One region of the Bacillus sp. AL-1R genome, then DNA from elsewhere that is predicted to be linked to it. Evidence: predicted binding sites of a transcription regulator. Region 1 holds the regulator's gene; the other holds the start of a gene.

Evidence for each region. Region 1 encodes Rex, which represses fermentation and respiration genes when NADH is low (regulators of the CRP and FNR family bind a similar motif). Its sites were predicted from a motif close to TTGTGAAATATTTCACAA; they were not measured.
Region 2: a site for Rex is predicted at 2,150-2,167, ahead of adhE (bifunctional acetaldehyde-CoA/alcohol dehydrogenase). Genes of this name have one in related genera too.

Annotation. Positions count from the first base shown of each region.
Region 1 covers NZ_CP197469.1:4,208,474-4,213,046, reverse strand. Annotated here, with positions in the region: gene tsaD (tRNA (adenosine(37)-N6)-threonylcarbamoyltransferase complex transferase subunit TsaD) at 1-527, shown strand, start outside; gene ACSBO6_RS19980 (ABC-F family ATP-binding cassette domain-containing protein) at 745-2,670, opposite strand; gene ACSBO6_RS19975 (redox-sensing transcriptional repressor Rex) at 2,832-3,458, shown strand; gene ACSBO6_RS19970 (CPBP family intramembrane glutamic endopeptidase) at 3,498-4,169, opposite strand; gene groES (co-chaperone GroES) at 4,445-4,573, shown strand, end outside.
Region 2 covers NZ_CP197469.1:1,324,058-1,328,630, forward strand. Annotated here, with positions in the region: gene ACSBO6_RS06065 (MarR family winged helix-turn-helix transcriptional regulator) at 1-366, opposite strand, end outside; partial or broken gene ACSBO6_RS06070 (YodN-related protein) at 566-755, shown strand; partial or broken gene ACSBO6_RS06075 (YodN-related protein) at 881-1,018, shown strand; gene ACSBO6_RS06080 (YitT family protein) at 1,015-1,656, opposite strand; gene adhE (bifunctional acetaldehyde-CoA/alcohol dehydrogenase) at 2,235-4,573, shown strand, end outside.

The DNA of each region.
Region 1 (4,573 bases):
CAGGGGAAGCTTATGATAAAGTTGCTAGAACGCTTAAATTACCTTATCCAGGTGGCCCTCACATTGATCGTCTAGCACAGGAAGGATCTGCAACAATTCCATTTCCTAGAGCATGGTTAGAAGAGGGTAGCTATGATTTTAGTTTCAGTGGATTAAAGTCAGCAGTCATTAATTATATGCATAATGCCGAGCAAAGGGGCGTGGAAGTATCACCTGCTGATGTCGCAGCAAGCTTCCAAGAAAGTGTAATTGAAGTAATTGTTTCTAAAACAATTCAAGCTGCTAAAGAATATAACGTAAAACAAGTATTATTAGCTGGAGGAGTGGCAGCTAATAAAGGGTTAAGGGCTACATTACAAGAAGAGATGGATGCCTTGAGTAATATTGAATTAGTTATACCACCTCTATCACTTTGTACTGATAATGCCGCGATGATTGGCGCTGCTGCATTTATCCGTTTAAAACAAGGGAAACTAGGTAATTTGGCATTAAACGGTAATCCAGGTTTGGATTTAGAGAATATGTAAGAAGTACTTATTCACAATTTTTTTATAAAATGTGGATAAGTACTTTTTATTTGTTAAGAACTTATTAAACTATGTGTACAAAACTGTGAATAACATTATTGGTTCTCTGTGGATAATGTGTATAAACCTGTGTAAAAGCTAAATTACAATTGAATATATGTGGATAAATATGTAGATAAGAAAAAACGGATAGCAAAAAGGCTTATCCGTTTAATCATTATTCTTGTAAGTTCTCCCATTCTTCCATTAGGACTATTAACTTAGCTTCGTAGTCATTTTTCTTAGTTGTTAATTCCTGTACTAATTGAAAATCACCGTAGACTTCTGGCTTACATAATTCTAGTTCGATCGTCTCTATATCAAGCTCAATTTGCGATATATTACTTTCAATTTCCTCTATACGACGCTGAGTTTGACGGAGTTTTTTCTTCAATTCTTTGTCTTGTTGATAATCAGAAATTGGTTGCGAGGATTGTTTAACTTGTGCTAATGTAGCCTCTTTTTCTGCTTGTTCTTTTTCAAATGCTTCGTTTTTCTTAAATTGGTAATAGTCATAATCACCCAAATAAATTGATAATCCTGTTTTTGCTAGTTCAAAAGTTTTTGTGGATAATCTGTTCATAAAGTAACGATCATGAGAAACAAATAAAATTGTTCCAGGGTAATCTAATAAAGCATTTTCTAATACTTCTTTACTATCTAAATCTAAGTGGTTAGTAGGCTCATCTAGGATTAGGAAATTAGCTTTTTTCATCATAAGTTTTGCTAAAGCTAATCTTGCCTTTTCTCCACCACTTAAAGTGTTAACGATTTTTGTCACGTCATCACCAGAAAATAAGAAATTCCCTAATATTGTTCGAATTTCTTGTTCGGCCTTTAACGGATAATCATCCCAAAGTTCGTCTAATACTCTCTTATTAGAAGTTAGTTTTGCTTGCTCCTGGTCATAGTAACCAACCGTAACATTTGCACCAAAATCAATCGTTCCTTGTAATTTTTCTAAATCTCCAATAATCGTTTTAAGTAATGTTGATTTACCAACACCATTTGGACCGACTAATGCGACACTATCGCCTCGATTCAGTACGAATCTCATCGGCTGATTGATTGTTGGGATACGCTCATAACCAATAAATAAATCTTGTACAGACAACACATCATTGCCGCTTTGTTTTTCAATTGTGAATGAGAAATTAGCTGAAGACTCGTCTCCTAGTGGCTTGTCTAATCGAACCATTCGATCTAATTGTTTCCTACGACTTTGAGCTCTTTTTGTAGTTGAGGCACGAGCAATATTACGCTGCACAAAATCCTCAAGTTTAGAGATTTCATCTTGTTGTTTTTCGAACTGTTTTAATTCTTGTTCATATTGAGCTGCCTTTAAATCAAGGTACTTACTATAATTACCAACAAATCGTTGATGCTTATGATTAGATATTTCATAAACAATATTAACAACTTGATCAAGGAAATATCGATCATGGGAAACGATTAATACTGCGCCAGGATATGACTGTAAGTAGCGCTCTAACCAACTAAGGGTCTCAATATCTAAATGGTTCGTAGGCTCATCCAAGATTAACAAGTCTGGCTTTGTCAGTAATAGCTTACCTAATGCTAGGCGTGTCTTTTGTCCACCGCTTAATGAAGAGATTTTTGTTTCATAATCTTCATTACTAAAACCTAAACCACTAATGATTGAACGAATATCTGCTTCAAACTGGTAACCGCCGTTTTCTTTAAATGTATATTGTAGATGATCATATTCATTCATAACCTTGTCATAAACGGATTGATTAGAGTAGACTTCCTCCTTAGTCATTTTAACTTCTAGTTTTCTCATATTATCTTGCATTTCTACTAAATGATTGAATACAGAATAATATTCTTCCCAAATCGTTTTATCACTCTGTAAACCAGTGTTTTGGGCTAGGTATCCTACAGTAACGTCTTTAGGCTTATTTATTTCGCCGCCATCATAGGATATTTCACCTGCTATGATTTTCAATAATGTAGATTTTCCAGCACCATTACGTCCAACAATGGCAACTCGATCACTCGTTTGAACTTCTAATTTTATATTTGAAAGTATAATGTCACTACCAAAATACTTTGAGACATTATTTACTTGTAAAAGAATCATTGATAACACCTCATTGCAAAATTTTTTATCTATGTAACTGTAGACTGTCAAAATTCTTAAATATAGTGTATATTTTACATTAGAACAAGTACTTTATTACTAAAATAAGGTCAAATTACACACCATAGTAAAAAGAATTACAGTAAGTGGGGGATTAAAAAATGGATTCGGAACAAATTAAAATTCCACAAGCTACTGCTAAACGTCTACCTTTATATTACCGTTTTATAAAGAATTTGTCTTTATCAGGTAAACAAAGAGTTTCTTCAGCAGAGTTAAGTGAAGCAGTAAAGGTAGATTCCGCTACAATCAGAAGAGATTTTTCTTATTTTGGGGCACTAGGTAAAAAAGGTTATGGATATAATGTAAATTACTTATTAACTTTTTTCTCGAAAGCGCTTAACCAGCATGAAGTTATGAAAGTTGCATTAATTGGTGTTGGTAATTTAGGAACTGCATTTTTACACTATAATTTTATAAAAAATAATAATACAAAAATTGAGATGGCATTTGATATTGATCCAAATAAAATTGGTACTGAAATAGGTGGAGTACCTGTTTATAATTTAGAAAATCTAGAAGAAGTTATGAATGAAGATATTCAAATCGTTATTTTAACTGTTCCTGCACCAGTGGCACAATCAATAGCTGATCGATTAAATGGAAAAAATATTAGAGGAATTTTAAATTTCACACCTGCACGAATTAGTGTACCAGAACATATTCGCATTCATCATATAGACTTAGCAGTTGAACTGCAAACATTGGCATATTTTTTACAACAATAAAATTACTGGATATATAAAAAACCCCCTCTTGGGGGTTTTTTAATGTAAATTAATCTGCTGAAAAACAACAAAAGAGTTCATTAACATATGTGTTAAGATTGGAACCAAAATTGAGTTTGTTCGTTTATACAGGTAACAAAATACAAAACCAATTAGAAAGTATGACAAAAAGAAGGGTAAGTCTCCATGCATAAGTGAAAAGATCGCTGAACTAATCCCAGCAGAAATAATAAATGGTAAACGATTATAAAGCCTTTTAAAAATAATTCCACGAAAAATAACTTCTTCTAAAATTGGTGCAACTAGACTTGGTATGACAATAAAAGCTGGATTAAGCTTAGCGATGTTTATGATATTTTGAGTATTTTCTGAGCCCTTATGTAAATCAAGTACATAAATTAAAATTAAATTACAAACAATTTGAGTTAGCATTGTTATGAAGTAACCTAAAATAACCCAATTTATTATTGTACGATAATTAGTTTTAAAACTCTTTATTCCTTCATAAATGGGCTTGTGTAATAAGAGAAGTATAATAATTAATCCAGTTACGAAACTAATACAACCCCATAATGCCACCGCTTCAAGAGAAGCTGTTTTCCGATCCACTCCAACGTATAAGTTACTTTTTAATAAAAAGGGAACTCCGAATACCGCTGAATATTGAAGAACGACGTACGTTAATAAAATCCATAAATCTCTAGTTTTCAATACAATAGCTCCTTTGTGTTGATATTTTTCATAACAAAAAGGTTTATAACAACACGTACATATTTTACTCGTTTCTTATGTTTCTTAAAAGAAATTTTCACTTTTTATTTTACTTTTGATAGTTGATAAATAAAACTTATTAAATTTCGACAAGAAAAGTGCCTGCTTCGGGCTTGCAAAATTTTTTAATATTATTTAAACTATTAATTGTGTTAGCACTCAATACACATGAGTGCTAAAAAAATAATGATTTGATTATTGAGGAGGTATTACGCATGTTAAAGCCATTAGGTGATCGTGTTGTAATTGAGCTTGTTGAGTCTGAAGAAAAAACTGCTAGTGGTATCGTGTTACCAGGTAGTGCACAAGAAAAGCCACAAGAAGGCAAAGTTGTTGCAGTAGGT
Region 2 (4,573 bases), 1.6 Mb from region 1:
ATTTTCGAATAAAGTTTGCCATAATTCTTGTCTGAAATTGAAGATTTCTTCAATCAACCGTTTTCCTTCATCAGTTAATTCAAGCCATGTAACTCTTCGATCTCGGCTATCTCTTTTTCGAGAAATTAAATGATTATCAACCAATTTATTAACAGCAGTTGTAATAGAACCTGAAGATAATCCAATTTGTCTTCCAAGTTCTGAAGCAGTAATTTTTTGATTTTTATAAATTAAATATAAAAGCAAATACTTTGGTGGAGTTAAGGAGTTTTTAACTTCCTCATCAGTTTTTTGCCAGTTTTTTCGAACTCGAATCATTAAACTTGTTAAATCATCTAGAAGAAGTTTGTCGTTATCGGTTAGCAAGGCAGAATCCACCTCCTAAATTATGATTAAAAGTTATTAATAAAGTTGGATTGTACGTATAGGTTACCAATTTTCTAAATTATTTTCAAGAATGCAAGGGATTTAGCTAAGTTTTTTAAATTTGTCAAGTTTTGTCTGTATAGTATCTATAGTGTTTTGTAAATAGTATGATAAAAGACATTGGTAGGGGTGAAGTTCAATGTTTAAGTATTTTAAGTTTAAAATAAATGATACTGTTCAATTTGTGAAGAATGATGGTCATTTCTATCGAGTGATCGGGTACAGGATCGAAAAAAGTATTTATTTAAATGATGAGTACAGTAGCATTATTTACGAACTCTTACGAGAATTTGATGGTCTTCAAGTTGACGCTGAAGAAGATGAATTAATAAGCGTATCGAACTTCGATGATTTCTACGGTTCAATGTTTGAGAAACTTGGCACATTTACAATTAAGTTTGCTAAAAAGCAGGAAGAAGGAAAGAAAACAAGCATCGGTAATGCCACATCTGTAGACGAGCTATTAGATAAATATAATGATTATCGAAGACTAGCAATACTTTTTAAAGATTGTCTTTACGATCTAGCTGCCGAAAATGTTTTAAATGAGCTCACCGATTTTTCAGAATCAAAAAAAGATTACATGCATTAAGCATGTAATCTTTTTTCATTCGTTTTAATTGTAACAGATTCTTTTTGAAATTTACTTTCATAGACCAATTCTGTTACTTTCGCACAGATTGCAACAGAAAGAATGGTATATCCTACTTCATTCCAAGAAAGGTAAGATAGTGAGCAAAGAAGTATTATAGCATCAAAAATAAAATATACTTTACCGATCGATATTTTTGATTTTTTGCTCATTATGATTGTGATTAAATCATCTCCACCAGTTGCACCACCACTTCTTAGAATTAACCCTAAACCAAGTCCAGCGAAAATTCCACCTAAAATAGCGGGTATCCAAAGATGACTTCCAAAATTAAATGTAAAATTAGAAGATGTTTTTTCTATTATAGAATAAAAAACAGAAAATGAAATTGCACCGATAGTCGTATTAATTAATAATTTTCTACCTAAATACAATCCAGCGATTAAGATAATTGGAATATCAAGTAGCAAGGTTGTAATTGAAGGTGATATATTTAGAGCGTTTTTTACTAATAAAGCAATACCAATAAATCCACCTTCAGCTAAATTATTTTGATAATGAAAATGATACAGTGTAGTGGCTAAAATAAATGAACCAACTAAAATCATTAAGGTCTCACCCAAACGATTGTTACTCATTGTTATTTCCTCTTTTCGTAGTTAGTAGTTAAAAGTAGCTTATAAACTAACTACGTACATATAGAGCTCGTAGTTAGTTTTTTGGCTTTCTAACTACATAGCTATATATCATTGAAGAAATAACATAATCGCCTGTCAACCATAGTTTCGCCTACCTTCAGTTTTATTTTAGAGTTCTTTTGGTTCTCTAAATTAAAACTGCTAAGTGTAGGATAAGTCTTTACGTTGCCAAATGCTCCTTCGAGCAATCATGGTTACACGTCCTTTATACCAGTTTTGTTAGAAAAATCTAACAGGTGAAAAATAAGTTCAATGAGAACTTATTCTTAATTTTATCATATGCGAAAATATTTGAAAAAAGAAAAGAATTAACAAAAATCTACAAGAAGTTAAAAGTAAGGAAAGAAAGGAAAATATACAAAATGTGAAATATTTCACAAATTAGACATAGCAATTTCAATCAAAAGGATATATATTATATTTGTAAATAGAATTGTGAAATATTTCACAATTATAAATCGGACATAATGAAGCTTCAATATGGTGATTACTGTCCGACATCAGAGGAGGAGAGCCAAATGGCTGTTCAAGAAAAAATTGTAAATGAAATTAGTAACGCTTCTGAAATGGTAAATGATTTAGTCGTAAAAGGACAAAAAGCATTAAAGGAATTTGAAAGCTTTAATCAACTTCAAATCGATGAAATTGTACATTCGATGGTTCTAGCAGGTTTAGATCAACATATGCCACTAGCAAAAATGGCAGTTGAGGAAACAAATCGTGGAATCTATGAGGATAAAATTATTAAAAATATATTTGCGACTGAATATATATGGAATTCAATTAAAGATAATAAAACAGTTGGGATTATAAGTGAAGATCAGCAAACAGGAATAACTGAAATTGCTGAACCTGTAGGGGTTATTGCAGGGGTCACACCAACAACTAACCCTACATCAACTACTTTATTTAAAGCAATCATCGCAATAAAAACAAGAAATCCAATTATTTTTGCTTTTCATCCTTCCGCACAAAAATGTAGTAGAGAAGCAGCGAGAATTGTTCGTGATGCAGCAGTTAAAGCTGGAGCACCAGAAAACTGTGTTCAATGGATTGAAGTCCCTTCAATAGAAGCAACAAAATGTTTAATGAATCATGAAGGAGTAGCACTTGTTTTAGCAACTGGTGGTGCTGGTATGGTTAAATCGGCTTATAGTACAGGAAAACCTGCTTTAGGGGTTGGACCTGGTAATGTACCATGCTATATTGAGAAATCTGCTGAAATAAAATCTGCAGTGAATGATCTAATTCTTTCAAAAACATTTGATAATGGCATGATTTGTGCTTCTGAACAAGCCGTTATTGTAGATAAAGAAGTTTATAATGAAGTGAAAGCAGAATTAAAAGCAAATAATTGTTATTATGCTACAAAAGAAGATAAAAAGAAATTAGAAAAGCTAGTCATAAATGAAGCTACATGTGCTGTAAATGGTGACATAGTTGGTAAATCTGCATATGAAATTGCTAAGCTTGCTGGCATTATTGTTCCTGAAGATACAAAAATTCTTATTGTTGAATGCACAAGTGTAGGTGAGAAGGAACCTTTAACAAGAGAAAAATTAAGCCCAGTTTTAGCAGCAATTAAAGTAAATGATAAAGAAGAAGGATTTAAACGTTGTGGAGAAATGTTAGAGCTTGGTGGATTAGGACATTCTGCCGTTATTCATAGCAATAATGAAGAAATTCAAAAAGAGTTTGGATTAAGAATGAAAGCATGTCGTGTCATAGCAAATGCTCCTTCAGCACATGGTGGAATTGGAGATTTATATAACGCCTTTATTCCTTCTCTTACATTAGGCTGTGGATCGCATGGTAAAAACTCAGTATCGTCTAATGTAACAACTGTACACTTATTAAATATTAAAAAATTGGGAAGAAGAAATATGAATATGCAATGGGTCAAACTACCACCAAAAATTTATTTTGAAAAATATTCAACACAGTATTTAGAAAAAATGCCTAATATTAAAAAAGCATTTATTGTAACAGACGAAGCAATGGTTAAACTAGGTTATGTTGATGTGATTAAATATTATTTAGAGAAAAGACAAGGAAATGTTCAGATTGAAATCTTTTCAGATGTAGAACCAGATCCTTCAGATGTTACTGTAATAAAGGGTGCAGATAGAATGATATCATTTGAACCGGACACGATTATTGCTTTCGGCGGTGGATCAGCAATGGACGCCGCTAAAGGGATGTGGATGTTCTTTGAATACCCAGAAACTACTTTAGACGGACCTAAACAAAAATTCTTAGATATTCGAAAAAGAGCTTATAAATACCCTAAATTAGGTCGTAAAGCGCAGTTTGTAGCAATACCAACTACTTCTGGTACTGGTTCAGAGGTTACACCTTTTGCTGTAATTACTGATAAAGCAAATAATATCAAATATCCTTTAGCTGATTATGAATTAACCCCTGATGTAGCAATTATTGACGCTCAATTTGTATCAACTGTTCCTAAAAGCATTACAGCAGATACAGGTATGGATGTATTAACACATGCAATTGAAGCTTATGTAAGTGTTTTAGCAAATGATTATACAGATGGATTAGCATTACAAGCTATTAAATTAGTATTTAAATATTTACCTAAAGCATATGAAAATGGGAACGATCTTGAAGCCCGTGAAAAAATGCATAATGCTTCAGCGATCGCAGGTATGGCGTTTGCAAATGCGTTCTTAGGAATTAACCACAGTTTGGCGCATAAAATTGGAGCGGAATTCCATATCCCACATGGCAGAGCAAATGCAATATTAATGCCGCATGTTATAAGATACAATGCAAAGAAACCAACTAAGTTTACAGCATTCCCTAAATATAAACATTTCATTGCTGATGAACGATATGC